Regions from separate parts of the Bradyrhizobium sp. LVM 105 genome, predicted to be linked through region 3. Evidence: predicted binding sites of a transcription regulator. Region 3 holds the regulator's gene; each other region holds the start of a gene.
The links. The regulator LexA, encoded in region 3, represses DNA repair genes until DNA is damaged. The targets are predictions, from matches to a motif close to TGTTCNNNNTGTGTTCNG.
Positions count from the first base shown of each region.

Region 1: D6B98_RS31710 (helicase-related protein) is a predicted target of LexA. The motif match lies at 8,114-8,131, and genes of this name have one in related genera.
Region 2: D6B98_RS09445 (DUF3072 domain-containing protein) is a predicted target of LexA. The motif match lies at 2,398-2,415, and genes of this name have one in related genera.

Region 1 is NZ_QZMV01000016.1:2,402-12,100, reverse strand. It holds gene D6B98_RS31740 (glutathione S-transferase family protein) at 1-497, opposite strand, end outside; gene D6B98_RS31735 (winged helix-turn-helix transcriptional regulator) at 606-977, shown strand; gene D6B98_RS31730 (adenylate/guanylate cyclase domain-containing protein) at 1,011-2,399, shown strand; gene D6B98_RS31725 (CarD family transcriptional regulator) at 2,492-3,322, opposite strand; gene fdxA (ferredoxin FdxA) at 3,666-4,004, opposite strand; partial or broken gene D6B98_RS31715 (RNA-binding S4 domain-containing protein) at 4,137-4,400, opposite strand; gene D6B98_RS31710 (helicase-related protein) at 4,411-7,833, opposite strand; gene D6B98_RS31705 (DUF3108 domain-containing protein) at 8,540-9,403, opposite strand.
Region 2 is NZ_QZMV01000002.1:891,392-901,090, reverse strand. It holds gene D6B98_RS09460 (Do family serine endopeptidase) at 1-1,048, shown strand, start outside; gene D6B98_RS09455 (hypothetical protein) at 1,321-1,683, shown strand; gene D6B98_RS09450 (DUF6496 domain-containing protein) at 1,696-1,986, opposite strand; gene D6B98_RS09445 (DUF3072 domain-containing protein) at 2,167-2,361, opposite strand; gene D6B98_RS09440 (hypothetical protein) at 2,477-2,698, shown strand; partial or broken gene D6B98_RS40810 (hypothetical protein) at 2,717-2,925, shown strand; gene D6B98_RS09430 (hypothetical protein) at 3,034-3,291, opposite strand; gene D6B98_RS09425 (hypothetical protein) at 3,434-3,655, shown strand; gene D6B98_RS09420 (HWE histidine kinase domain-containing protein) at 3,656-5,146, opposite strand; gene D6B98_RS09415 (HAMP domain-containing protein) at 5,160-9,699, opposite strand, start outside.
Region 3 is NZ_QZMV01000004.1:147,773-157,471, forward strand. It holds partial or broken gene D6B98_RS13105 (ComEC/Rec2 family competence protein) at 1-534, shown strand, start outside; gene D6B98_RS39810 (hypothetical protein) at 542-976, opposite strand; gene lexA (transcriptional repressor LexA) at 1,493-2,194, opposite strand; gene D6B98_RS13120 (molybdopterin molybdotransferase MoeA) at 2,370-3,581, opposite strand; gene D6B98_RS13125 (hypothetical protein) at 3,795-4,001, opposite strand; gene D6B98_RS13130 (HAD family hydrolase) at 4,169-4,792, opposite strand; gene D6B98_RS13135 (alpha-hydroxy acid oxidase) at 4,832-5,965, opposite strand; gene D6B98_RS13140 (S41 family peptidase) at 6,286-7,623, shown strand; gene D6B98_RS41695 (hypothetical protein) at 7,749-8,249, opposite strand; gene D6B98_RS39815 (hypothetical protein) at 8,333-8,581, opposite strand; gene D6B98_RS13150 (OpgC domain-containing protein) at 8,478-9,699, shown strand, end outside.

The DNA.
Region 1 (9,699 bases), on a different contig from region 3:
ACGGCGTCGGCAAGGGTCGGCCGCTCCCCGAGCAGGAATTGCCGTGATTCGATCATCGCTTCGAGCTTGTCATGGCGCTCGATGACCCTTCCTATGCCAAAGGCCCGCAGGGTTGACTTCGCGGCGGGCTCCATCGCTTCGGCTTCCAATGCGGCCCACAGCGGCGCGAAGGCGGCGGTGAAACCGGTATTCACGAACGCCATGAGCTGATGCATGCGATCGGCCTGCCGCGACAGCGGATCGAAGCTGATGCGCCGCTCGACGTCCCTGGCCTCTAACCAGGCCGCGATCGCCATCGTTTCCGTCAGCACCTCGCCCTGCTCGGTGATGAAGACCGGCGTCTCATGTCGCGGATTGATGCGGGCGTATGACGGGTCTCGCATCTCGCCCATCATATCGACCCGGCACAGCCGATATGGCTTGCCCAGCCATTCGAGAGCCGCAACGAGCCCCATGGAGCTTCCCTTCGGGAAGCCGTAGAGTAGAATTGGGTCCATGATCCATTCTCCGTGATGTCTGATGATCACGCTGCGCAGCGGTGATGCGACCCTAGTCGCTCGCCGCATCAAGTAAATTACGAACTTTTTTGTAACCTGGAGGCGCCGATGAAGGATCTCGTTTCGAGATGTCCCATCGAGGAAGTGATGCAGATTCTGAGCGGTCGCTGGCCGACGCTGCTGATCTACTATTTGAAGCAGGGCACCAAGCGCTTCAGCGACTTGCGCCGCGACAATCCGACCATCTCACACAGGATGCTCGCGCTCGAGCTTCGCAAGCTGGAGGACGCCGGTATCGTCAGCCGCACGGAATTCGGCGGATATCCGCTGCGCGTGGAGTACGATCTGACGGCCGCCGGTCACGCGCTCGTGCCGTTGATCGATGCCTTGGGAGACTGGGGGGCGTCGGTTGCGGCCACGACTGACAGAGAAGACCGTCGGGGTGAAATCGTCACCTCGGCAAGGACCCAGCGGACTTGAAGCGAAGGCCCAGGTAAGGAGACCGCCGTGACAATGCTCGTCGAGCGCTTCAACCTTCCGGCTGCCCTTTCGCCCGCGCCGAGCAAGCGCGACGCCGAAACAGTTCAGTTCGCACAAGCCGCGCTGACATCCGCCAAGCGGGAGGGCCTGCAACTCGCGGTGCGAGCGCGCTATGTTGCCCTCGTCGTCATTGGCTGCCTGCTGCTGGTGATCAACCCGGCCTGGGAGCAGCTCTATTACGTGGCGCTGCTCGGCTTGTTCGCACTGATCGGCTGGGCCCAGGTCAGGGTTGGGCGGGTGGGCGTGTCATGGCCGGAATTGGCACTCCTGTTTTGCGACTTGGCGCTGCTCACGTGCCTCATCGTGGTTCCCAATCCGTTCGGAGCCTCGCACTGGCCGGTCGCGATGCAGTACCATTTCGGCAACTTCATCTATTTCTTCGTACTGCTCGCAGGCGCCACACTGGCCTATACTTGGCGAACCGTGATTGCGGTCGGCGTGTGGACGGCTGCGCTCTGGATGATCGGCATGGCCTGGGTCTGGTGGCAACCCGATCGCGATCCCGCGCTGACGGCCCGCATCGCAGCCGCAGCAGGCAGCGATCAGCACTTGTTGACGATGATCTCGCCCAACGCGATCGTGTTCCACGTTCGCATCCAGGAGATCGTCGTATTCATGATCGTGGCCATGACCTTGGCGCTCGCGGTCCGCCGCAGCAACGACCTCTTGGTCCGGCATGCCGCGGTGGAGCGCGAGCGCGGCAACCTCGCACGCTACTTCTCGCCCAATGTCGTGGCGGAATTGTCGAAGCAGGACGAGCCGTTGAAGCAGGTGCGCACGCAACACGTCGCGGTGCTGTTCGTCGACATCGTCGGCTTCACGACCTTTGCCGATGCGCGCTCGCCGCAGGAGGTTGTGCGGACGTTGCGGGAATTCCACGGATTGATGGAGCAGGAGGTCTTCCGCCATAGCGGCACGCTCGACAAATATCTCGGGGACGGATTGATGGCGACGTTCGGCACACCCTTCGCGGGCGAGCACGACGCCAGCAACGCGCTGCGATGTGCGCAGGCAATGATCGCGGCGGCGGACGGTTGGAACGATCGGCGGGCAGCGTCAGGCGAGCCACCTCTTCATGTGAGCTTTGGCTTGCATTACGGGCCGGTGGTGCTCGGCGACATCGGACAGACCTGTCTGGAATTCGCGGTGATCGGCGCGACCGTCAACGTGGCAAGCCGTCTCGAAGCCTTGACCCGCACCTTCGATTGCGCGCTGGTGGCAAGTGACGACCTCGTCAGCCAGGCGAAGGCCGAGCTTGGCGACGCAGCCGCAACGCTTCAGTCATTGGAAGCGCGAGAGCCGCGGGCGGTCCGCGGTATTCAGCAGCCGATCTCGATTTGGACCCAGCCGCGCGGCGCGTAGAGCCGAACTCCCCCGCTGCGTCAGGACGCCAAGCAAAAAAAACCCGGCCGAACGGCCGGGCTTTTGATCGCTTGCGCTCGATACGAAGCGGCTTACGCGGCCTCGTCGGCGACGGTGGTGTCGTCGCCATCGGTATCGTCGGTATCGCCCTCGGCATCGGCTTCGCCCTCGGCGGCTTCCGCCTTGGCGTTGCGGCGCGGGCTCTTGGCGAGCTGGGCCTCGATCTCCTTGACCGCTTCGGTCTCGGTCGAGTGCTGCACCACGGCGATCTCGCGGGACAGACGGTCGAGCGCCGCTTCATAGAGCTGGCGTTCGGAGTAGGACTGCTCCGGCTGCGATTCCGAGCGATAGAGGTCGCGCACGACTTCCGCGATCGCGACGATGTCACCCGAATTGATCTTCGCTTCGTATTCCTGGGCGCGGCGCGACCACATGGTGCGCTTGACGCGGGCGCGGCCCTTGAGCGTCTCCAGCGCCTTCTTCACCAGCGCCGGCTCGGACAGCTTGCGCATGCCGACATTGGCGACCTTGGCGGTCGGCACGCGCAGCGTCATCTTGTCCTTGATAAAGTTGATGACGAACAGCTCGAGCTTCGCACCGGCGATCTCCTGCTCCTCGATGGCCAGGATCTGGCCGACGCCGTGAGCGGGATAGACGACGAATTCATTGGCCTTGAAGCCCTGGCGCTGGGTCACGACCTTCTTTTCCTCGACCTTCGGCGCAGCAGCGGGCTTGGCGGCCGGCTTGGCAGCGACGGGAGCCTTGGCAGGCGCAGCAGCAACGGGAGCCTTCGGCGCGGCGGGCTTGGCAGCGGGGGCCTTGACGGCAGCAGGCTTGGCAGTCCCAGGCTTTGCAGTCACAGACTTGGCAGCAGGCTTGGCAGCGGTCGCTTTCGCGGCCGGTTTGGCAGTCTTGTTAGGCATTGCGCTTCTTTTGTTCTTCGAGGACTTTGCAGCCGGCGCCTTCGTCGCGGTCCGACCCTTGGATGCGCTACGGCTGGCCGCGGCGACTTTTTTGGCCTCCTTATGGGAAGCCCTCGCTGAAGTACTCTTTTTACGCGTTTTCTGTGACACAGCCTGCGCGCGGAAACTGCCACGCCCCTGTTCGACATTGGTTTCACGGGAACCCAGAGGGGCCAAGGGGGCTGACGGGGTTCGGCTTAATGTGCCCAATATAGCACATTTCCCGCAAAAATCAATGATTTAGGGGTCTTCAGGGCTGGTTTTCGGCGTCGGCGCCGCTATTAGGGTTAAGTTTGAGCCCGATTTAGTCGCCGGAGCCGGGGTTCGGGGAAAAATATTTCTCGAACTTGCCTTCCATGCCGTCGAATTCCTTGGCGTCGCCAGGTGATTCCTTCTTCTGGGTGATGTTCGGCCAGCTCTTGGCGTAGTCGGCGTTGACCTGGAGCCACTTTTCCAGGCCCGGTTCCGTATCCGGCTTGATGGCGTCGGCGGGGCATTCCGGCTCGCACACGCCGCAATCGATGCATTCGTCCGGGTGGATGACCAGCATGTTGTCACCCTCGTAGAAGCAGTCGACCGGGCAGACCTCGACGCAGTCGGTGTACTTGCACTTGATGCAGTTTTCAGTGACGACGTAAGTCATCCAACGCTCCGAAAAGCTCTTTTAGAAGTCGCGGCTTGCCTAGCGCGGATGGCCCGGCGCCGCAAGGTCGGGAAGGCCCGATCATGACGGCTTTGCGTGTTTGATCGACCAAGAAATGAATAAGACGCGCAATTAATTGCGCATCCCGAGCTCCTCGTAGAGCACCCGTGCCGAGGCCGCATCGCCGCGGCGTTCGCTAAAGCTTGTCACTCTCAACACGCGCACCGTGCGGTCGAGCGCGATGGTGAGCACGTCGCCGACCTTGACCGCATGCCCCGGCGAGGTCTCGCGGGTGCCGTTGATGCGGACATGCCCGCTGACGACGAGTTCGGCCGCGGAGCTGCGCGCCTTCACCACCCGCGCGTGCCACAGCCATTTGTCGAGGCGCTGCCGCTCGGTCGTGGGATCACTCCTTGCGGCCGGACAGCTGTTCTTTCAGCGCAGCGAGCTTGGCGAACGGCGAGTTCGGATCAACGGGCCGATCGCGCTCGCGCGGATTCGCGCTCGAGGCATAGGGGCGCAGCGACGGACCGCCCTGGCGGTCGCGGCCCTTGTCGCGGTCGCGGCCACGGTTGTCGCGGCCCTTGTCGCGATCGCCGCCGAACTTGCCCTTGTTTCGATCGCGATCCTTGTTGTCGCGATCCTTGCCCTCGAAGCGGCGGCTCTTGTCGTCGCGCCCCTCGGGACGCGGCGCGCCTTCGCCGCCGCCTTCGCGCGGCTTGCGGAAGTCTCTGCCGCCGTCCCTGCGATGGCCGCCGTGACGATGGCCCGGCTTCGCGCCTTCGGCGGCTTCGCCGGGCGCGGCGCTCGCTGCGCCGGCCTCGGCACCGGCCTGCGGACGCGGCTGATGGTGACGCTGGTGCCGATGGCGCTCGTGGCGCGGCTTGCGGTCCTCGTGACGGCCGCCGGGACGCCAGACTTCGACCAGCTCGGGCTCGGCGGACGTGGCCGCGGCCTCAGGCGCGGCAGCGTCGGGCGATGCGGCGGCTTCCGTTGCGGCGGCTTCGGCGGCAGCAGCCTCGAGGCCGGCGGCCTCCGGGGACGCGGCGGGCTCTTCCGCCGGCGGCGCAATGCCGGGGGCGTCTTCGGGCGTGACGGGCGCCTCGGCGGAGGCTTCCGGCGCCGGCTCGGCGTCGTGGGCCTGCTCGTCCTGCGGCTCGATGCCGGGAGCATCTTCGACGGTGACGGCTTCAGCGGCCGCTTCGGTGGATGCGGCCGGCGCCTCGGGCAGGCCGGCAACGGCCTCCGAGGCGGTCTCGGTCGAGCTCTCGGCGCTGCCTTCGACCGGCGGCGTCTCTGCCGCGACCGTTTCGGTCACGACCTGCTCTGCCACGACGGGCTTCGGCGGCAGCGGCGGACGCTTCTCCATGCGATAGCCGAGCGCGCGCAGCACCGAGGCAAAATCTTCGCCGGCGGATCCGGTGAGCGAGGTCATCGCCTGCGTGACGACGAAGCTGCGGCCGTCGAAGGCGCCGGCCGGCTTCTCGCCGGACGCGTTCTCGCGCCAGGCCAGCGCCGGGCGGATCAGATCGGCCAGACGCTCCAAAATGTCGACGCGCACGGCGCGCTCGCCGGCCTGCTTGTAGCCGAGCACACGATAGGCATCGCGCGGCAGCGCCTTGTCGACCGGGAACGAGGTGCGCCCCGAGGAGGCCAGATGCTGCGCGCCCGACAGCGAGGACAGATCGACATTGTCCTGCTTCAGCGCCCAGAGCAGCGCCGCGAGCGCGCGCGCGGCGGGCTTGAGCAGGCCGGGGAAATAGATGTGATAGGCGCCGAAACGGACGCCGTACTTGCGCAGCACCGCGCGCGAGGACTGGTCGAGGTCCTTCAGCTCGCTCGCGATTCTGGGACGCTCGAGCACGCCGAGGGCCTCGACGAGCTGAAAGGCGATGCCGCGGGCGATGCCGGTGACGTCCTCGGCCTTGGAGAGGTCGAACATCGGCCCGAGCAGCTTCTCGATATGGGTCTTGAGCCAGAGCTCGAGCCGCGCCTGCACCTTGTCGCGGGGGGCGCCGGTCAGGCGCTCGTCGGAGATGATGCGGATGCGCGGATGCAGCGCGTCCTCTGCGGCAGACAGCCGCGCCACGGCATCGCCGGTCCAGCGGATGATGCCTTCCGAGGTCAGCACGAACTGGTCGTCCGGCGCGTTGCCGAGCCGTTCGGCGCGCGTGTTGATCTCGCCGGCGAGCACCGCTTGCGCTGCAGCCTGCAAGGCTTTCGCATCGGAGCCTGCTTCCGCCGCATCCGGTGCAAAGGTGAAGCCGTCGAGGCGGCCGATGACATGGCCTTCGACGATGACTTCGCCGGTCTTGCCGATTTCAGTATTCAAGCTCGTGTTCTCCCGCAGGCGGCGCATCAATACACTGGTCCGGCGATCAACGAAACGCTCAGTCAAGCGTTCATGGAGCGCATCCGATAATTTATTTTCGACTTCCCGCGTGATTCCCTGCCAGCGATCGGGGTCTTTCAGCCAATCCGGGCGGTTGGCGACGAAGGTCCAGGTGCGAATCTGCGCGATCCGGGCCGACAGCGTGTCGATATCGCCGTCGATGCGGTCGGCCTGGGTGACCTGGGCTTCATACCAGGCGTCGGGAATGCAGCCCTTCCGCATCAGGAAGCCGTAAAGCGTCGTCACCAGCTCGGCATGGGCGGCCGGCGACAGTTTCCGGTAGTCGGGGACCTGGCAGGCCTCCCACAGCCGTTCCACCGCGATCTTGCCATGCGCGATATCGCGCACCTCGACGTCGCGGGCGGCATGGTCGAGCACGCGCATGTCCTCGGCGATCGGCGCGCGCGTCAGCGCCTCATGGCCGGGGGCGAGATTGAGCGACACCTGCAGCGCGCCGAGCGAGGAGAAATCCAGCTTCGAATTGCGCCATTGCAGCATCTTCACGGCATCGAAGGTGTGGTTCTGCAGCGCGTTGACGAGCTCGGGCTCGAACGGCGCGCAGCGCCCCGTGGTGCCGAACGTGCCGTTGCGGGTGGCGCGGCCGGCGCGGCCGGCGATCTGCGCGAATTCGGACGGCGTCAGGCGGCGGAACTGATAGCCGTCGAACTTGCGGTCGGAGGCAAAGGCGACGTGGTCGACGTCGAGATTGAGGCCCATGCCGACCGCGTCGGTGGCGACGAGGTAATCGACGTCGCCGTTCTGGAACATCTCGACCTGCGCGTTGCGCGTGCGCGGCGAGAGCGAGCCTAGAACAACAGCAGCGCCGCCATGCTGACGGCGGATCAGCTCGGCGATGGCGTAGACTTCATCGGCCGAGAACGCGACGATGGCGGTGCGGCGCGGCTGGCGCGTGATCTTGCGGTCGCCGGCGAATTCGAGCTGCGACAGCCTGGGACGCGTGATCATGGAGACGCCGGGCAACAACCGCTCGATGATCGGGCGCATGGTGGCAGCGCCCAGCAGCAGCGTCTCGTCACGGCCGCGGCGGTTGAGGATGCGATCGGTGAAGACGTGGCCGCGCTCGAGATCGGAGGCGATCTGCACCTCGTCGACGGCGAGGAAGGAGAGATCGAGGTCGCGCGGCATCGCCTCGACCGTCGAGACCCAATAGCGCGGGTTCTTCGGCTTGATCTTCTCCTCGCCGGTGACGAGCGCGACCGCCTCAACGCCGACCCTTGCGGCGATCTTGTTGTAGACCTCGCGCGCGAGCAGGCGCAGCGGCAGGCCGATCATGCCCGAGGGATGCGCGAGCATCCGCTCGATGGCGAGATGGGTCTTGCCGGTGTTGGTCGGCCCGAGCACCGCGGTGACGCCAGCGCCAGGCACGCGATCAGACGCTGCGCGCTCGGAAGCGAAGGGGGAGGAGGAAAAAGCCATGTCTGAGGGATTAGGTAGTGGCGATTTGGGCGAATGTCAGTGCCGGATTGGGGCGGGGGCGGGATTGGTCCTTGCTCCTCATCCTGAGGAGCGCGTCAGCGCGTCTCGAAGGATGAAGGCCCCGCTGCTGCCGCCGGGCAAGCCAAGCCCCTCGCCCTTCGAGACGGCCGCTGGGGCGGCCTCCTCAGGGTGAGGGGCACACCGAAGGCGTGGACACACCCTCCCCAAACCTCCCGCAACTGTCTCACTTTGCGACGCTTTTCCTGTCGGTCTTAAGCTTCGGAACGACTCTAGAACGAATCGCGGCCGAATCGCTGACTCCAGATTGAGTCCCGTTCCGTTCACGCAACATGTCGCGGGAGTCTTGTCGGCGACGACTAGATGGAGTTTTCGGCCGCCGTACAAGTGACGTTTCGAGGGCGGAAAGCCTTAAGTTGGGGACGGCGCGGAGTCGAATCAGAATCGGGGAGGAGTCAAATGGATTCCCCCCACGCATGCCTCCCCCACTCATTTTCGCGAAAACAACCCCATGCACAGTAGGGATGTGATTGAAATCATGAGGTTTTATTTCAGCAAAATGCTCCCGTCATTCCGGGGCGCGACGCAGTCGCGAACCCGGAATCCATCGGACCGCAGAGACGGTGGCGCGATGGATTCCGGGCTCGCGCCAAGAGGCGCGCCCCGGAATGACGGCGGTGGGTAGCCGCTACTGCGTCTTCGCCACTCTCGGCGGCTGGGGGGTGGTGATGAAGCTCGTCGCCTCCAGCATGGCCGGCCCGAGCGGCGTCGGCACTTTCAGCCAGAACGGCACCAGGATGCGGGTGCCCGCCACCGGGGCGAAGGCGATCTCGATGTTGCGCTGGGCGGCGAGGTATTTGATCACGGGGCGGTCGGGGATGTAGCCCGCGACGGGCACGAAATACAGCGAGCAGACCACGACCGGGCCGCGATAGCCCTTTTCCGCCTTCACGGTCTCCATGCGCTTGAAATCGAGCTTGAGGTCGTAGCGCATGCGGCCGTCGAACACCGGGGCCGAGTTGTGGCAGGCCTCCGGCGTAACAGGATCGCCATTGCCGGGCACGCGCAGCAGCGAGGCCGTCATCGGGTCCCAGACGCCGCGGCGATGGGCGTCGGTGACGACGATGCGGTCGGGGTCGACCGGCGGCTCCGGTGAAATCGCAAAATCCTTCACATTGCCCTTGTCGAGCGTGATGCGGATCTCTTCGGTCTTCTTCTGCGTGGTGGTGGAGGCCTGGTAGCCGGTCGCAACCAGCGCGCCGTTGACGACGCGGCCCTGCGAGGCGCCGGTGCCGGAGCCGCCGGTGAACGACTTCAGCAGGCCCGTGGTGCCGCCGGCGGCAGCCGCCGAAAACACGTCGTCCTGGATATCGATGTTCCAGCCGCCCTTGCCGACCGGAATGCCCGACAGCGAGGCCTCATATTGCGCCTCGAGCTTGCCCTGCGCCGCCGCGGGCACCGCGCCCCACACCACGCCCAAGCCGCAAAACGCCGCCAGCCAGCCGGCCAGGCGCGGCCGCAGGGAGCGCGATATGGGCGCAGAAAAGGGCATTATGAGCACGAAACAATCCAATCGGGCCGCGATGCGCTGTTACTTAAGCCAAAAACCGCGGCAAACAATGTGTCCGGGCCTATCAAACCGGGAACTCCACCGGACTCTTCAAGCGCGAATACGCCCTTTATATGATGGTAAGGCGCGACAAACATTGCCGTTTTGGTGATCGGGCGGCCGCCGCGGGCTCCGAAACCTCTCCCGCTTGCGGGAGAGGTCGCGCGAAGCGCGGGTGAGGGCTTTCTCCTCTGGGGGACAACACCCGTGATGACGTTTGGCCCCCCAGAGGAAAGAGC
Region 2 (9,699 bases), on a different contig from region 3:
CACGAGCTACACCGCGAGGGTCGTCGGCACCGACCCGAAGACCGATCTCGCGCTGATCAAGGTCGACGGCAAGACGGACTTTCCGTTCGTCAAATTCTCCGACCAGAAGCCGCGCATCGGCGACTGGGTGGTCGCGGTCGGCAATCCCTTCGGTCTCGGCGGCACCGTGACCGCCGGCATCGTCTCGGCCAGCGGCCGCGACATCGGCAACGGTCCCTACGACGACTTCATCCAGATCGACGCGCCCATCAACAAGGGCAATTCCGGGGGCCCGGCCTTCGACATGAGCGGCAACGTGATCGGCGTGAACACCGCGATCTTCTCGCCCTCCGGCGGCTCGGTTGGCATCGGCTTCGACATTCCGGCCTCGACCGCAAAGCTCGTCGTCGCGCAGCTGAAGGACAAGGGCGCGGTGACCCGCGGCTGGCTCGGCGTGCAGGTGCAGCCGGTGACGGCCGACATCGCCGACAGCCTGGGCCTGAAGGAGGCGCGCGGCGCCATCGTCGACAATCCGCAGGACGGCAGCCCCGCGGCGAAGGCCGGCATCGCGGCGGGCGACGTCATCACCGCCGTCAACGGCACCGCGATCAAGGATTCCCGCGAACTCGCCCGTACCATCGCCACCCTGGCCCCGGGCAGCTCGGTGAAGCTCGACGTCTTCCGCAACGGCACGACCAGGACGCTGACGCTCGCCCTCGGCGAGTTGCCGAACGAGCGGCAGGCCAAAGCAAATGGCGGTGCCGACCAGGGCCGAGAGCAGCCGGGCGCCGGCGCGCCACGTCTCGGGCTCGGCCTTGCTCCGGCCGGCGAGGTCCAGGGCGCTGGCCAGAAGGGCGTCGTCGTCACCGAGGTCGATCCGCAAGGACCGGCGGCGCAGCGCGGCATCCAGACCGGCGACGTCATCCTCAATGTCGGCGGCAAGGCCGTTGCCAATGTCGGCGACGTCCGCTCGGAGCTGGCGGAGGCCAAAGCGTCCGGCAAGCGCAGCGTGCTGTTGCAGGTCAGAAGCGCCGAGGCGACGAGGTTCGTCGCGGTGCCACTCGCCTGAGGCGAACATCTATCGGCAGAAACCAAAAAGGCGGCCCTCCGGGCCGCCTTTTCCGTTCACCGACAGAATTGCGACGCCAATCGATAACATTCTCGTTAACGGCAGGGTTGGTGACCCGGTTCATATGAAAAAGCCGTGTTCGCACATAACACTTCGAACTTGGTCAAGGTCCGCCGCGGCAATGACGCCGTGAACGGGTTGCAAGCGTGGAACTCCGAACCTGCCGCCGCTTTGTGGAACTGGCCGGTGGTTCGGATTTGATCGGTGCCGACATGGATCGATTGAAGCTCTCGCTGAGGGGTGCGCTGCTTGCGGCGCCGTTGGTGCTCTGGGGTGGAACCGCGCTCGGTCGTGACGACGGCCGCTACGCGAACTCGCCGCTCAAGCCGTGGTTCGACAGCCTGCGCAGCCACCTCGGTCCGTGCTGCTCGGACGCCGACGGTTTTGCCGTCGCCGATCCCGACTGGGAATCGCACAACGGACGTTATCGCGTGCGTCTCGACGGCGAGTGGATCGAGGTGCCGGACGAAGCCGTAATCACCGAGCCGAACCGCGCCGGCCGCACCATGGTGTGGCCGGTGAAGACCGCTTTCGGGGTCTCGATCCGCTGCTTCATGCCGGGCAGCATGATCTGAGCCGGGTCAGCGTCAACGCTTGCTGGATTTGCGCTTCGACGATTTCTTGGACGATTTCTTGGCCGCCTTCTTGGTCGTCCGCTTCTTGGAGGACTTCTTCTTCGCAGCTTTCTTCGGGACCTTCTTGCCTTTCTTGCGCGCCTTCGACAGCCCGATCGCGATCGCCTGCTTGCGACTCTTCACGCGTCCGCCACGGCCTTTGCGACCGCTCTTGGCGGTGCCCTTCTTGTAGCGGCGCATCTCGCTTTCGACGTCGCTGCCGGAGCTGCGCGAGTAGCGGCGTTTCTTTGCCTTGCGTGCCATGCATGTTCTCCCTTGGCCGGGGAGAACCGTTCGACACAGGCATGGTTCCGAAGCAGCGCACGACGTTCCAGGCGAAAGCCTAGAGCGCGATGAGATGAGGAAGAATCGTCATCGCGCTCTAGGTTATTGTTTGCGCATGATCTTTTCGGAAAACCGCTGCGCACTTTTCCGGATCATGCTTTAGAAGGAGTTCGCCAGCTCGATCTCCGCTTCCAGCACCTGGATGCGCCGCGCGGCCTCGGTGAAGGACAGATCGCGCGCATATTGTGCGGGCTGATAGGCCTCCTCGCTCAACCGTTTCAGCCTCAGCCCCTGCGCCCGGGTCATCTGCGCGGCGAGAAAGATCCTGGCGTCGTATTTACCCTGAACCTGCATCCGTCGTCTCCGTCTTCAAATCGTGGCTTGACTATATGTTCTTATTTTGTTCTAACAAGTCATGGACAACAGAATTAATGAAATTCGACGTAAAATCAGCGCCTTGAGGCTGGAGATGGCCGACGTCGAGGCTTCCGTGCGTGATCGCATCAACGGGGATCGCGATTGCACCGAACAGGCTCTGGCGCAGATGGATCTGCGCCGAAAGATCAACTTGCTGATCGGCGAATGGAAGGCGGCCGGCGGCGGCGATGTCCTGCCCGACGTCCACGACCGGGTGCGCCTTCGTCTCGTGAAGACAGTCGGTATTCCCGGGCGCGCGGCCACGCGCCGCTGAAATCTTTGAGGGGGCGCCGTGGATGAGGGCCCGGACACTTACCGGATCTTGAGGTTACGCGCCGAGATTCTCGAACTGGGCTCTGCCATCCGGCAATTGCAGCGCGCGGGTCTCGACGATGCTACGGCCCAACTTCTGATCGGACGCAAGCGTCCCAGCTCGAGCATCTCGTGAAGACGAATGCTGCGGGCCGCGGGCTCAGCACTGATACACGCCGGCCGCAATGAGCTGGCGTCCCGCCGTGGTCTGATCCGGTGAGTTAAATTGACGCAGGTAGCCGACCGCCACTCAGGCAGGAGTTCCCAGCAAAGTTCGCTCCGCGCCTCAGCGCCGCTTCAAGATTGCTTGTCCTCGGTGAGGATGAACACGACGCCGGTGAGCGTCGCGCCGATCGCGAAGGTCGTCACCAATGTGAGAGCGAAGACGATCGCGGCCTGGCTTCCGCCGTTATTCAGCAGGCTGGCGACGGCGGGATTGCACAGGATCAGCGCGAGACTGAAGGCGAGGCCGAGGGCGGCACCCATCAATGTATGCGTCATCAGCTTGATGAGGCCGGTCGCAGAGATCAGGTCTGACGACTTCTTTGTGCGCATGGGAACTGCATCCCGATTTGGCATGCAAACGCGGGCGACAATTCGCTGGTTCCAGATGAATGAAGGAATTTCATCGCCGGCTTCATCCGACGTTCATGCCGGGTTTGCCAGGATGAGGTCCGGCAACACGGGGAGCATCGATATGGGTAAGGTGGTCTTTCTTTACCGCTCGCTGGCCTATCGCAACGCGGCCGCGGACATTCTTCGCAAGGCCCGCAAGCTGCCGCGCGGGGCGGAGCGAAGCGCGGCGCGCCGCTACGCCAGGGCATTACGCGATCTCGCCCAGACGGAAGCCTGGCTCGAGGGACGGGTTGCGCGCGAACTGCGGACGCCGCGACGCATGACGAGCGCCGCGTCCGGCTAGCTAGCCGGATGCGCGCTGCAATTCGGCCGAGCCGGTGTCCTCGAACTTCTCGGATAGGGGCGTCGCCGCCGGCTTGCGGGTCAACGGCACCTCCAGGCGGCACAACAGGCCCTCGGCTCGCCAATCGAACCGCGCTTGTCCGCCGAGCTGGGACTCCACGCTCGCCAGCAGGCTTCGCGTGCCGAAGCCGCGCGATTTCGGAGTCATGACGAGCGGACCGCCCGATTCCTCCCAGCTCAGCGTCAGCAATTGGTCCTCGACCTGCCAGCCGATCGTGAGCCGCCCCGACCTGGTCGAGAGGGCACCGTACTTGGCCGAGTTGGTGAAGAGCTCGTGCAGGGCAAGCGCCAGCGTCTGGGCCGTGGCCGGCAGCAACTGGACCTGCGGACCTGCCAATATGATCTGGCCGCCGAGCGAATAGGGCGCCAGCTCCTCGTCGATCAGCCTGGAGAGCTCGGCACCCTGCCAGCTCGACAGCGACAGGATGGTGTGCACGCGCGCCAGCGCGTTGATGCGGCCCTCGACGGCGTTGACATAGGCCTTGACCTCGTCGGCCCGGGTGAGACGCACGATCGACTGCGCCAGCGCCAGCGCGTTCTTGGCGCGATGATCGACTTCCCGCGCCAGCAGATTCTGCCGTTCCTCGGCACGCTTGCGTTCGGTGATGTCCACGGTGACGCCGCTGACGCGGACGACGCGACCGCTATCGTCCACCGTCGCCGCCGCCGTGCCGACGCACCAGCGCACTTCTCCGTCGGGCCGCATGATGCGGAACTCGGTCTCGTAGGCCCGCGTGCCCCTGTTGAACTCGGCGATCGCCTTGCGCAATTGATCGACGTCGTCGGGATGCAACAGCGCTTGAACGTTGGCCGGGTTGACCTCGAAGCTCTCGGGGCTGACGCCGAAGATGCGATACTGCCCTTCGTCCCACATCCAATCGCCGCTGATCCAGTCCCAATCCCAGGATCCCATCTTGCCGGCCGCGATCGCCATGCTGCGCCGTTGTTCGCTCTCGCGCAGCTTTGCGGTGGAGTTCTCCAGTTCCGCCGTGCGTGCGCGGACGCGATCCTCAAGCTCCTGGTTCAGCCGTTCGAGCTCGCGGGTCTTGCGGTAGAGCTCGGCAAACACCTTGATCTTGGCGCGCAGGACTTCCGGCACGACCGGTACCGGCACGTAGTCGACCGCGCCCATCTCGTAGCCGCGTAACCGGTCGATGTCGCTGACCTGGATGGCGGAGATGAAGATCATCGCGGTCTTCTGGAAGCGTGGATGCTCGCGGATCATCGCGGCGAGCTCGAAGCCGTCGAGCTCGGGCATGCAGACGTCGACCAGGATCACTGCGATCTCGGTCTTGAGCAGCACTTCCAGCGCCTCGCGCCCCGACGAGGCGATCACGAGGTTCTCGCCGAGATCCTTCAAGATCACCTCATAGGCGAGCAGCTTGGCGGGCTGGTCGTCGACGAGGAGGATGTTGACCTTTTCGTGGTCCATATGCGGATCCAACTCAGCGGTGCAGCCACATGCGGATCGCAAGCAGCAATTGATCGGTGTTGACGGGTTTGGCGAGATAGTCGGACGCGCCGGCCTCCAGACACTTCTCACGATCACCCTTCATCGCCTTGGCGGTCAGCGCGATGATCGGAAGGCGGGCGAAAGCCGGGTTTTCGCGAATGACGCCGATGGTCTGATATCCATCCATCTGCGGCATCATGATGTCCATCAGCACGATGGCGATTTCCGGATTGGATTCGACCAGCGTCACCGCCTCGCTGCCGGTCGTGGCCGTCAGCACCTTCATGCCGCGCCGTTCCAGCACGCTCGACAGCGCGAAGATGTTGCGGGCGTCGTCGTCCACGAGCAGGGCCGTCTTGCCGATCAGGTCCTCGTCGGAACTGTTCAGCTTCTCCAGCATGCGCTGCTTCTCGACCGGAAGCTCGGTGATCACGCGGTGCAGGAACAGTGCGGTCTCGTCGAGCAGCCGTTCTGGCGATTCCACGCCCTTGACCACGATGCTGCGCGCCATGGTGTGGAGTTCCGCGTCCTCCTCGGCCGAAAGCTCGCGGCCGGTGAAGACGACGACCGGAACGTTCGACAGCGCCTCGTCGTTGCGGATCTGATCCAGCACCTCGAAGCCGCTCATGTCGGGCAGGCGGAGGTCCAGCACCACGCAGTCGCAGGGCGTCTGGCGCAACGTCGAGAGCGCACCGGCGCCGGTGTCCGTCGTGACGATCTCGATGTCGTCGTGATGCAGCAGCTCGCGGATCGAGAGCTGCTCGGCCTCGTTGTCCTCGACGATCAACAGCCGCTTGCGCCGCGGCCGGGCATATTCCTTGATCTGGGTCAGCGCCGCGGAAACGCCTTCGGTCGTCGTCGGCTTGTTGACGAAGGAGAACGCGCCACGCGCCAGCGCATGCTGGCGGTCCTCGTCCAGCGTGATGATCTGCACGGGGATGTGGCGGGTCAGCGGATTGTGCTTGAGCTGGCTCAATACGGTCCACCCGAGCATGTCAGGCAGGAAAATGTCGAGCGAGACGGCTCTCGGCTGGTATTGCTTGGCGAGTTCGAGCGCCTCCGCGCCGCGGGCGGCGACAAGCACCTTGAAGCCCTTGTCGCGGGCCAGATCGACCAGCACGCGGGCGTAGTGCGGATCGTCCTCGACGATCAGGAGGATGGTGTCACCGGGCTCGATGTTGAGCCGGTCGTCGGGAAGCTGCTCGATGACGCGCTGCTGGTCGGGCGCGGCCGTCTGTAGCGCCGGCGGCTGGCCGTGTTGCTGCGGCGCAGGCGCCGCGCGCGGCGCGAGCGTCGGACCGGAATATTTGAGCGGCAGATAAAGCGTGAACGACGAGCCCTTGCCCGGCGAGCTGCGCAGATGGATCTCGCCGCCGAGCAGGCTGGCGAGTTCGCGGCTGATCGCAAGTCCGAGACCGGTGCCGCCGTATTTGCGGCTGGTGCCGGCGTCGGCCTGCTGGAACGCCTCGAAGATCAGCTTCTGCTTCTCCAGGGGAATGCCGATGCCGGTATCGGACACTTCGAACGCGATCACGGCCGGTGCGGAGTTCAGCACCGGGTGATCCGTTCCCCAGCCGCCGACCGCGGCGGTGACCTTCAGGCGCACCTCGCCTTCGGCGGTGAACTTGAAAGCGTTGGAGAGCAGGTTCTTCAGCACCTGTTGCAGCCGCTTGGAGTCGGTGACGATGCTGCGCGGAAGGGTCGGATCGACGTCGATCTTGAACGACAGATTGCGGTTGTCCGCCTCGTGCCGGAACGGCCGTCCGACGGTCTCGAGCAGGTTGGCGGTCAGGATTTCCTCGGCGTCGACCGTCACCGTGCCGGATTCGATCTTGGACAGATCCAGAATGTCGCTGATGAGATTGAGCAGGTCGGTGCCGGCGCCGTGGATGGTGCGGGCGAATTCGACCTGCTTGGCCGTGAGGTTGCCGTCCGGATTGTCGGTGAGCTGCTGTCCCAGGATCAGGATCGAGTTCAGCGGCGTGCGCAGCTCGTGGCTCATATTGGCGAGGAATTCGGACTTGTACTTCGAGGTCAGGGCGAGCTCGGTCGCCTTCTCCTCCAGGGCGCGGCGGGCCTGCTCGATCTCCTGGTTCTTGCGTTCGACCTCGACGTTGCGCTCGGCAAGCTGCTGCGCCTTCTGCTCGAGCTGGTCGTTGGTCTGCTGCAATTCGCGCTGCTGGGTCTGGAGCTCGCCGGCGAGCTGCTGCGACTGCTTGAGCAGGCCTTCGGTCTGCATCGTCGCTTCGATCGAATTGAGCACGATGCCGATGGAGTCGGTGAGCTGCTCCAGGAACGTCATCTGCGAGGTCGTGAAGGAGACGAGCGAGGCGAGCTCGATCACAGCCTTGACCTGGCCTTCGAACAGCACCGGCAGCACGACGAGGTTCTTCGGCGCGACGCGGAACAGCGCCGAGTTGATCGGCACCACGTCGGATGGAATCTCGCCGACGACGCGCGGCCGCTTGTCGAGCGCGCACTGGCCGATCAGGCCTTCGCCGAACTGCAGCACGCGGGGATACGGATAGATGCCGTCGCTGGCATAGGAAGCCAGCAGCAGGAGCTGCGGATTGTCCTCGCTCTCGACCTGGTAGATCACGCCGGTATGCGCGTTCACCAGCGGCGACAGCTCGGTGAGAAGCAGCCGGCCGACGGTGGCGAGATCGCGCTGGCCCTGCAGCATGTTGGTGAATTTCGCCAGATTGGTCTTCAGCCAGTCCTGTTCGGTGTTCACGTCCGTGGTGAGACGGAGATTCGTGATCATCGTGTTGATGTTGTCTTTCAGCTCGGCCACCTCGCCGCGGGCGTCGACCTGGATCGATCGCGTCAGGTCGCCCTTGGTGACGGCGGTCGCGACCTCGGCGATCGCGCGCACCTGCGAGGTAAGGTTGGCGGCGAGCAGGTTGACGTTGCCGGTGAGGTCCTTCCAGGTGCCGGCGGCGCCCGGCACGTTGGCCTGACCGCCGAGCCGGCCTTCGACGCCGACTTCGCGCGCCACCGATGTCACCTGGTCGGCGAAGGTGGCGAGCGTCTCGGTCATGTTGTTGATGGTGTCGGCGAGGGCCGCGACCTCGCCCTTCGATTTGACGGTGAGATTCTGCTTCAGATCGCCGTTGGCGACGGCCGTGACGACCTTGACGATGCCGCGCACCTGCTCGGTGAGGTTGGCCGCCATGAAGTTCACGGTGTCGGTGAGGTCCTTCCAGGTGCCGGCGACGCCCGGCACCTGGGCCTGGCCGCCGAGCTTGCCTTCGGTGCCGACCTCGCGCGCCACGCGCGTCACTTCGCCGGCGAAGGCGTTGAGCTGGTCCACCATGGTGTTGATGGTGTTCTTCAGCTCGAGGATTTCGCCCTTGACGTCGACGGTGATCTTGCGGGAGAGGTCGCCGCGCGCGACCGCCGTGGTCACCTCGGCGATGTTGCGGACCTGTGTGGTGAGGTTCGCCGCCAGGAGGTTGACGTTGTCGGTGAGGTCCTTCCAGGTGCCGCCGACGCCGGGGACGACGGCCTGACCGCCGAGCCGGCCCTCGGTGCCGACCTCGCGGGCGACGCGCGTCACTTCGGCGGCGAAGGAGCGGAGCTGCTCGACCATCGTGTTCAAGGTGTCCTTGAGCAGCAGGATCTCGCCGCGCACGTCCACCGTGATCTTCTTCGACAGGTCGCCGCCGGCGATCGCGGTCGCGACCTCGGCGATGTTGCGGACCTGGGCGGTGAGGTTCGAGGCCATGAAGTTGACGTTGTCGGTGAGGTCCTTCCAGGTGCCGGCGACGCCGGGCACCTCGGCCTGGCCGCCGAGCTTGCCCTCGGTGCCGACCTCGCGCGCCACGCGGGTCACCTCGCCGGCAAAGCCGTTGAGCTGGTCCACCATGGTGTTGATGGTGTTCTTGAGCTCGAGGATTTCGCCCTTCACGTCGACGGTGATCTTGCGCGACAAGTCGCCGCGCGCCACGGCGGTGGTCACTTCGGCGATGTTGCGGACCTGGGCGGTGAGGTTGCCCGCCATCGAGTTCACGCTGTCGGTGAGATCCTTCCAGGTGCCGGCGACGCCGGGCACGTTGGCCTGACCGCCGAGGCGGCCTTCGGTGCCGACCTCGCGCGCCACGCGCGTCACCTCGCCCGCGAAGCGGTTGAGCTGGTCGACCATCGTGTTCAGCGTGTCCTTGAGCTGAAGGATCTCGCCGCGCACGTCCACGGTGATCTTGCGCGACAGGTCGCCGCCGGCGATCGCGGTCGCGACTTCGGCGATGTTGCGGACCTGGGCGGTGAGGTTGCCCGCCATCGAGTTCACGGAATCGGTCAAGTCCTTCCAGGTGCCGGCGACGCCGGGCACGCCGGCCTGGCCGCCGAGCTTGCCGTCGGTGCCGACCTCGCGGGCGACGCGCGTCACTTCGCCGGCGAAAGCGTTGAGCTGGTCCACCATGGTGTTCAGGGTTTCCTTCAGCTGAAGGATTTCGCCCGAGACGTTCACCGTGATCTTCTTCGACAAATCGCCCTTGGCGACCGCGGTCGCGACCTCGGCGATGTTGCGGACC
Region 3 (9,699 bases):
CCTGATGTCCTGATTGCCGGCGACGGCGCGAGCGTCGCGGTGCGGGGCGGGGACGGGCGTCTGCACCTGATCAGGGCGGGCAAGGACAGTTTCCTGCTGAAGGAGTGGCTGGCGGCCGACGCCGATCCGCGCAATGCCGGCAGCAGTGCGCTGGCCGAGGGCGTGTCGTGCGACGAGGCCGGTTGCGTGACTCCGCTCGCCGATGGACGCCTGGTCGCGCTGGCCTTGCGCATCGACGCGCTGGCGGACGATTGCAGCCGCGCCGCGCTGGTGGTGACGTCACGGCCCGCGCCGCCCGATTGCGCGGCTATGGTGGTGGATCGGCAGCGGCTCGCTCGTCAGGGCGCGCTGGCGCTGACACGGCATGGCGATGGATTTGCGGTTCAGGCGGTGAAGGCGAGGGGTGCAAGCCGCCCCTGGTCGCCGGCGGCAGCCGGCGAGGGAGATTCTGACATGACCCTCATGCCACGGTCGGCAGCTCCACGCGTTCGCGACGCAACGCCGTCGGAGGCCGATCTTCAGGCCGAGGACTGAGCTTCTATCAGCCGATCGGCAGGCGCCTGACCGGCGACCGACTGTCGGCGATGATCTGCGGCTTCTGCTCGCGCTCGCCGACCGGCTGCGTCACCGGCAGCTGCAGCACGGTTGCGCGCTGGCCTTCGACCAGCTGAGTCACCAGCACGTACTTGCCGTCCGGAAATTCGATCGCGTCGTGATGGCGATCGGGAACGTGCGGATCGATCTTGCCGAACTTGCCGACGCGGGAGTTGACGGTGCGCGTCCAGATCCAGCGGTTGTCGTAACGGACGTTGTCGGCGAAGGCGAGCTCCGTCCCCGGCAGCAGGCAGACCGCAACGGAGAGATCGGCTTCGGAGGCGAAGCCGCGTGTCGAGGTGCCGCGGAAGGTTGTCGTGACGATCGTCTCGCCGACTTCAGCGGGGCGCGTCGCGATAGCATGCAGGCTATAGTCACACATCGGGTGCTCCTCATGCGAAGATAGCGACCCGCACCTCTCCTTGGAGGCGCAGGCCTCGAAGTAGAAGTATGCAACGCTCTGCTCGGTTATAGGCGAATCTGCGGCTGCGATTCGCGAGGCGCGATCACATTAACTTTCCCGAAGTCGATAGGAACAAAGCCGGGTCCCGTGCATTTGGCCGGCGCGCGTCTACGACTGCCAAGTGTCGCCAGCTCGATTGCGATACCTCCACGCTTGTATTGCGGGCGTTGCGGACTTGCCCGTTCACTGCCGTGTTGTTGCGGAGATTGTGATGCGATTACGCGGCAACGGCGGCGTGCGTGCCGATGCCGCGATCAGCGTCGCGACGGCTGCACCAAACGATCTGGCGCTCGGCTGTCCTCTCGAACGCGAACGGCCGTGAAGCGATGTTGCTTCGTGGAGCGGACATTCATCCGCTCCAATCTTTGATCGGCGATGCCGACCGAAGGGCGCACGCAGACGCCAAAATATATCTCGGACCGAGTCCTTCCGGAATCAGTACTTCCGATAAAGCCCGATCAGCTTGCCCTGAATCTTCACCCGGTTCGGCGGCAGGATGCGGACCTCATAAGCGGCATTGGCGGGCTCGAGTGCGATCGAGGCGCCGCGGCGGCGGAAGCGCTTGAGCGTGGCCTCCTCGTCGTCGATCAACGCCACCACGATGTCGCCGGTATCCGCGCTCTCGTTGCGCTGGATCAGCGCCATGTCGCCGTCGAGGATACCGGCTTCGACCATGGAATCGCCGCGCACCTCGAGTGCGTAGTGCTCGCCCGCGCCGAGCATGTCGGGCGGCACGCTGATGGTGTGGCTGCGGGTCTGCAACGCCTCGATCGGCGTGCCGGCCGCGATACGGCCCATCACGGGGACTGCAACCGGCCGCTCGCCCTCGTCCATGGACGGGCTGGAGGTCGCGCGGATCTTGCCGAGATTGCCCTCGATGACGCTCGGCGTGAAGCCGCGCCGGGCGCCGGCGGCAGCCTGCAGCTCCGGCAGCTTGATCACTTCGATGGCGCGTGCGCGGTTAGGCAGGCGGCGGATGAAGCCACGCTCCTCGAGCGCGGTGATGAGGCGGTGGATGCCCGACTTCGAGCGCAGGTCGAGCGCATCCTTCATCTCGTCGAAGGAGGGCGGCACGCCGCTTTCCTTCAAACGTTCGCTGATGAACCTCAGAAGCTCGTATTGTTTGCGCGTTAACATCTCGACCAAAGTCCCCCGGTTGATGTCGTTCGATTCCGAGACGATGAGTTCAGCGATAAGCCGCTACATGCTCGAAACAAATCATGAACGGACACTATATGTTCGATACATGTTCCGCAACTGCTTAATTTACCGTGAACGGCGGCAAACTCGCGGAATGCGTGTGGCCGTGGACTCAGACGGGGAGCCGCAGCACCTCGCAGGGGCCACCGGCCTCGGCGTTCGCCGCGAACGGTGCGCGCACGAGAAGTACCTGTGCCGCAGCAAGATTTGCAAGCAGAGAGGAATCCTGATGGCTGACGGGAATGGCGACTTGCGTACCATCGTCGCGCAGCTCCAGGCGCGCGCGCAGATAATCCTCGCGCTGGTCGTTGGCACCGAGGTCGCGACCCAGCACGGCGCGCTCGCGGCGATGATGAATCACTGAACGGCCCGACAGGGCACGAATCAGCGGCACCATGAACAGGAACGCGCACACATAGGACGACACGGGATTGCCGGGCAGGCCGATTACGCGCATCGCGCCGAGCCGTCCGTGCATCATCGGCTTGCCGGGGCGTATCGCGATCTTCCAGAACGCCATCGAGATGCCTTCGCCCAGCAGCGCCTGCTGGACCAGGTCATGGTCGCCGACCGACGCGCCGCCGGTCGTGACCAGGATGTCAGCCCCGCTCTCGCGGGCGCGGCGGATCCCGGCGGAGGTGGCCTCCAGCGTGTCGGCGGCCACCCCGAGGTCGATGGTCTCGGCGCCCTCGCTGCGGGCGAGCGCGTGCAGGGCGTAGCCGTTGGAATAGACGATCTGGCCGTGCCCGGGGGCGGTGCCCGGCCTCACCAGTTCGTCGCCGGTGGCAAGGATCGCAACCTTGGGACGGCGGCAGACGGCGAGGTGCGGGTGATTCATCGCCGCCGCGAGCGCGAGATCGCGCTCCGTCAGGCGGGTTCCCTTGCGCAGGAGCACGTCACCCTCGCGGAAATCGACGCCGGCCGGGCGGATGTGCCGTCCGGTGATCGCGGCTTCCTTGATGGTGACGCTGTTGCCATCTGTGACGGTGTCCTCCTGGATCACGACCGCGTCCGCACCATCAGGGACGACGCCGCCGGTGAAGATCCGCACCGCTTCCCCCGCGCCGACCGTTCGGGCGAAGGGACGGCCGGCCGCGACCTCGCCGATCACCGTCAGCCGGGAATCGATCGTTGCCGCATCGGCCGCGCGCACCGCGTAGCCGTCCATCGCCGACATCGCTTGCGGCGGCTGCGTGCGCCGTGCCGCGAGGTCATGCGCGAGCACGCGGTGATAGGCTTCGTCGAGCGAAACCATCTGTTCAGGCAGCGGCTCTGCACCTGCCAGCACCGCAGCAAGGGCGTCGGAAACCGGCATCAGGGCCACGGGCGAAACTCCTGCTCGGCACATCGGTCAATGGGCGGCGAGAGTTCTAGCTGACTGCAGGCGCAAGGCAAAGCAGCACGCAGACTGATCTATCCTGCGTGATCTCCGTGGCGGAGGAGCAAGGGCAGGTCCGCCAAGCGCATGATCCGGAATGCGAGACAGACCGGGATGGAAGATGGCCATGGCAAGGCACGAGCGCCACGCCGGAATCGGTCAACTCCCGGTCGGCCCGTCCGGGCTGACGTGCCATGCGACGTCGGGCGGTTTGGGGCCTTGGTCCTTGTCGGGGAGCGGATCGGCCTGCGATTTCAGGTCCGCAGCCTTGCTGATCAGCTTGGCGGAAAGCTCGGAATCCGAGGTGTTTCTTGCGAATTCAAGCAGGAGAGAGGCTTGCTTGGTGAGGTAGGTTTTGCCCAGCACGTCGATCAGTCCGATGTAGAAATCCCAACGGACTGATGAGTCCGAAGAGGGGTATTCCGTTCCGGGAACTCCGTATAAAAATGCACAAAGTGATCAGGTTCCACACTTCCTGCAAATTTAGCGCCGGACGCGGGCCGGCTGCCGACCGCCGGGGCGGCAGCGCAACGTTAGATGCCCAATGCCTTCAAGGCGTTGCCGACGTCGCGGGGCGACGTCACATGTACGGCCGTCAAGCCACGCGCCCGTGCTCCCTCGATATTCTCTTCGAGATCGTCGAAGAACACGATGCGCTCGGCCGGCACACCGATCGCCGCGACGACATGGTCGAAGGCGTCGGCATCCGGTTTGCGCAGGCCGATGCTGGACGACAGGTACAGCTCGCGGAAATGGCCGAGCAGATCGGCATATTCCTTCGAGAAATAGTCGACATGCGGCCGATTGGTGTTGGAGAAGGCGTAGAGCGGCATCTGCTTTGCCGCACGCGGTAACAGCTCGGCGATATCGGGCATCTCGCCGGCGAAGATCGCATTCCAGCCCTCCAGGAACTGGGCGTCCGAAATGCCGATTCCCAGCGAAGCGCGCAAGGAGGCGAAATAATCCGCGTCGCTGATCTTGCCGACCTCGTGCAGCCGGTAGGCCTCGTCGCGCACATAACGCGCGAGGAGGCTTTCGGGCTGGCAGCCGGCATGTCCCGCCCAACAGGCGATCGCCTTGGAGAAGTCGATGTCGAGCACCACGCGCCCGAGATCGAACAGAAGCGCATCCGCGCTGCCGGGAGAGAGCGATGTCATTGCGTCCTTTTCACTTCAATGTCGGCAGGAATCCGTAAGTTAGTACCGATAAGGCTCGTGGTCGAACAGCGGGAACGCGCTGAACACGCTCGGCGCGTTGGTGGCGGCCGCCGGATGCAGGCAGGATTTGTCGATCTCGGCAAACGATGTGGCACCCAACAGGCCGAGGCAGCGCAGCACCTCGTCTTCCAGCAGCTCCAGCATCCGCGCGATGCCGGCTTCGCCGGCGGCGGCCAGCGCCCAGCATTGCAGCCGGCCGATGCCGACGAGATCTGCGCCTGCCGCGATCGCCTTGACGATGTCGGTGCCGCGACAGATGCCGCCGTCGACCATGATCTTGGCGCGGCCCTTCACGGCCTCGACGATCTCGGGCAGCACATGCATGGCACCGCGGCCATGGTCGAGCTGGCGGCCGCCATGATTGGAGACGTAGATCCATTCGACGCCGTGATCGACCGCGATCAGGGCGTCCTCGGCGGTGGCGATGCCCTTCAGGATCAGCGGGATCTTGAACCTGTCCTTGATCATCTTCACGGTCCGCCACTCCAGGCCCTTCTGGAAATCGCCGCCGGTGGCGCGCAGGCGGCTCTCGCGAACGTAGCGCTTGGCGATGTCACGTTCGCGACGGCTGTAATGGGCGGTGTCGACGGTCAGGCAGAAGGCGGCATAGCCGTTCTTCTCGCTTCGGCTGACGACATCCGCGACGAAGGCGTCGTCGCCGCGGACATAGAGCTGGTAGAGCCGGAGCGCATCGGGCGCGGCCTCGGCAGTGCTCTCCAGGCCGGGTTCGGACACCGAGCTCAGCATGTGCGCCGCACCGAAGCTGCCGGCACCGCGCGCGACGCTCGCCGCACCATCCGGATCGAAGATTTCGAGCGCGCCGACGGGTGCGAGCACCACCGGAAGGCGCATCTTGCGGCCGAAATGCTGAACCGAGCCGTCCACCCTGCGGACGTCGCGCAAAACGCGCGGGCGAAAGGCGATTTCGTCCAGGGCCATGCGGTTGCGGCGCATCGTGGTCTCGGTTTCGGCGGCGCCGACGATGTAGTCCCAGGCGTTCTGGTTGAGGTTGGCCCGCGCTTTCCGGATGAATTCGTGGAGGTTCTGGAACGGCTCGTTGCTGGCGCCGAGTTCGACGTTCCGTTCCGGCCGGACGCCGGGTGCTTCGTTCATTGTTATCCTCCCGAGAATTTGAACCCTTATGTCATCGCCTAACCCGTCCAGCCCTGCAAAACTATCTTAAAATTGCATGGCTGCGAGGCGCGGGCCGGCCATGATTCCGCTTGCGGACAGGCCAGTCCTGCAACGTTGCCAAAAGTTTAGGTCCGGGCGAAACGATTTCTACGGCGTACCCGTCGGCATGGCATCCCGGCCTTGAAGAAACCAGAATGGTATTGTGAGAAACGAGCTGGATCGCCAATTGCATGGCGCCTCCCCAGGTCTCGACAGACAAGCCTAAAGCGAACCGCCAAAGCACAAAGGCCAGCCCATCCATGCGGAAATCCCTGCTGTTCCCTCTGGGCACGCTCACCGGAGCGTGTCTCACCCTTCTGGTAGCCAGTCCCCAAGGCGGCGTATGGGCGGCGCGGGCGACAGCGAACGCGAATGATGCCTATTCCCAGCTCAACCTGTTCGGCGAAGTGTTCGAGCGCGTGAAGGCGAGCTATGTCGAGAAGCCCGACAATGCCAAGCTGGTCGAGGGCGCGATCACCGGCATGGTGACCTCGCTCGATCCGCATTCGCGCTACATGAACGCGAAGGCCTGGACCGAGATGCAGGAGACCACCTCCGGCGAGTTCGGCGGCCTCGGCATCGAGGTCACGATGGAAGACGGCCTCGTCAAGGTGGTCTCGCCGATCGACGATACGCCCGCCTCGAAGGCCGGCCTGATGTCAGGTGACCTCATCAGCAAGATCGACGGCGAGGCCGTGCAGGGCATGACGCTCGAGCAGGCCGTCAACAAGATGAAGGGCCCGGTCGACACCAAGACCAAGCTCACCATCCTGCGCAAGGGCGCGGACGCGCCGCTCGACGTCGCGATCACGCGCGAGATCATCCATGTGCGCCCGGTGCGCTTCCGCGTCGAGAGCGGCGACATCGGCTATATCCGCATCACCTCGTTCAACGAGCAGACCACCGACGGCCTGAAGAAGGCGATCGCGTCGATCTCCAAACAGGTTCAGCCGGAGAAGCTCACCGGCTACGTCGTGGACCTGCGCAACAATCCGGGCGGATTGCTCGACCAGGCCGTGTCGGTGTCGAGCGCGTTCCTGCAACGCGGCGAGGTCGTTTCGACCCGTGGCCGCTCTCCCGAAGAGACCCAACGCTTCACCGCCCATGGCGGCGACCTCACCAAGGGCAAGCCGCTGGTGGTGCTGGTCAATGGCGGCTCGGCCTCGGCCTCGGAGATCGTGGCCGGCGCGCTGCATGACCACAAGCGCGCCACGATCATCGGTACGCGCTCGTTCGGAAAGGGCTCGGTGCAGACGATCATTCCGCTCGGGTCCGGCAATGGCGCCCTGGCGCTGACCACGGCGCGCTATTACACGCCGTCGGGCCGCTCGATCCAGGCCCAGGGCATCGCCCCCGACATCGAGATCCTGCAGGACGTGCCGCCCGAGCTGAAGGGCCGCATGGACACCATGGCGGAGTCCCAGATGCGCGGACATCTTTCGGCCGGCGAGGGTGGCGAGCAGACCGGATCGCAGTCTTACGTCCCGCCGGAAGAGAAGGACGACAAGGCTCTGCATGCGGCCTACGACTTCCTGCACGGCGTCACCGCGAACGCGGTTGCGGCGAAGCCCGCCCCGAAAGGTACGGTGCCGAACTAAACTCTACGACTCTTCATCTACGAAATCGCCCGGGAGTGGATGGCCATTCCCGGGCGAATTCTTTTGTGACGCTGTTTCGGTTCGGCGTCATGGCCGCGGCAAGACGCGAGATTGCCGCGCGATGGTCATTGCTGCTTCTTCGGACCCACGTGGTGCGGGACCTCGCTCTTCGGTCCGCCGCCGTAATGGTGGCTGCCGCCGGATCCGCCGGCCGATGCGCCGTCGGTGTCCTTCTTGCCCATGTGGTGCGGAGTCTCGGTCTTCGGTCCGCCCGAATAGTGATGGCCGTTCTTTTCGCCGGTCTTGCTCGTCTGCGCCGTGGCAGGCAGCGCGACGAACGACATGATCGCGGCGGCGACGATCAGCTTGCGGTGACTCATTCTGGTTTCTCCTGTTGATATCGTCGAGTCGGTGTCAATCAAGTCCCGGTGGCTCGATCGAGCTGCAGCCAAACCCGCCGCGTGATTGTGTAGGTTGAGCAAGATCAAATGTCGACGCGCGCATTCGCGTGCGCCGTTGCGTGGATCGTCGCGTTGCTGCAGGCGACGAGAAACGTCGATCTTCTTACAGAAAAAAATTCGGCGCGCAGCGCGAGATTGCGGGCCGCAGGCAAAGTCGTCGGTCATGCCGCGAGCCGGATGAGAGATGTCGTGGCCGATGACTCTTCCGGTCGGTGACGACAGCTGCCGCGATTCATTACGCGATCGAGCTACAAAAAGATTTGGCTGGCGCGGCGAGCGAGTTTGATGTCCGTCAAACCCGCATCAATGACGCAACCTAGCGTGCCGGCGCGAACGAGCGGCGACATGATCACGATCCGAAAGAGGTCGGCCGCGGAGATGGAGAACGAGCCTTTGACTGACGAGACTATCCACGCGCCTGGTCGGCCGTCACGAGCAGCGTTTCTCCTGCGTCGCTTGTTGTGGGAGACGATCACGATCAGATCGGTGCTGGTCAAGACGCGGCGCGATGTACGCCTCGACCTGTTCCGGGGTCTGGCGAACTGGCTGATCTTCCTCGGACACATTCCGGACACGGCGCTCGCCTGGTTCACGACGCGAAACTACGGCTTCAGCGATGGCGCCGATCTGTTCGTGCTGATCTCCGGATACACCGCGACCTTGGTGTTCGGCTCGATGATGATGGAACGCGGCTTCGTGATCGGCGCAACCCGGCTGCTGCGGCGGGTGTGGCAGCTCTATGTCGCTCACCTGCTGCTGTTCCTGGTCTATCTCACGGCCGTGCACTACATCGCGCACAGCTTCGACGATCTTCATCTGATGGATCAGTTCAACGTCGCGCCGTTGATGAACTTTCCCGTCGAGACGCTCTCCCAGGGGCTGATCCTCAAGTTCAAGCCGCTCAATCTCGACGTTCTGCCGCTCTACATCGTGCTGATGGCCGCGTTTCCCGTCGTGCTCTGGTTCATGCTGCGCTGGCGCAACGCGGTGATGATCGGCTCGCTCGGACTCTATCTTGCGGCCCGTCATTGCGAGTGGAATCTGCCGGCCTATCCGGCTGGGGTCTGGTATTTCAATCCGTTCGCCTGGCAGCTGCTCTTCGTGTTCGGGGCCTGGCTGGCCCTGGGAGGAGCGGCGGCCTGCCGCTGGCTGCTGTCGTCCCGCATGCTGCTTGCCCTGAGCGCCAGCTTCCTGATGTTTGCGCTCGCGATGACGCTGGCCGAGCACATTCCGGAATTGCGGGACCGCGTCCCTGAAGCGCTCGCCGCCGTCTTCATTCCGAACGACAAGACCAATCTGGGACCTTATCGCGTCATACATCTGGCGAGCCTGGTGTTCATCGTCGTTTCGCTCATTCCGATCGACTGGCCAGGCCTCAGGTCGCCGTTGCTCCAGCCTTTGATCCGATGTGGTCAGCAGTCGTTGTCGGTGTTCTGCGTCGGCCTCTTTCTGTCGTTCGTCGCCCATTTCGTGCTCGAATCCGGATCCGAAGGATTTTGGGCCCAGCTGCTGGTCGGTGCCGCCGGCCTCTCGATCATGACGATCGTGGCCTACTACCGAACCTGGTCGAAAGACGTCGACAGGAGTCGCTTCACCGGCGAGGAGGCGAGCGGAT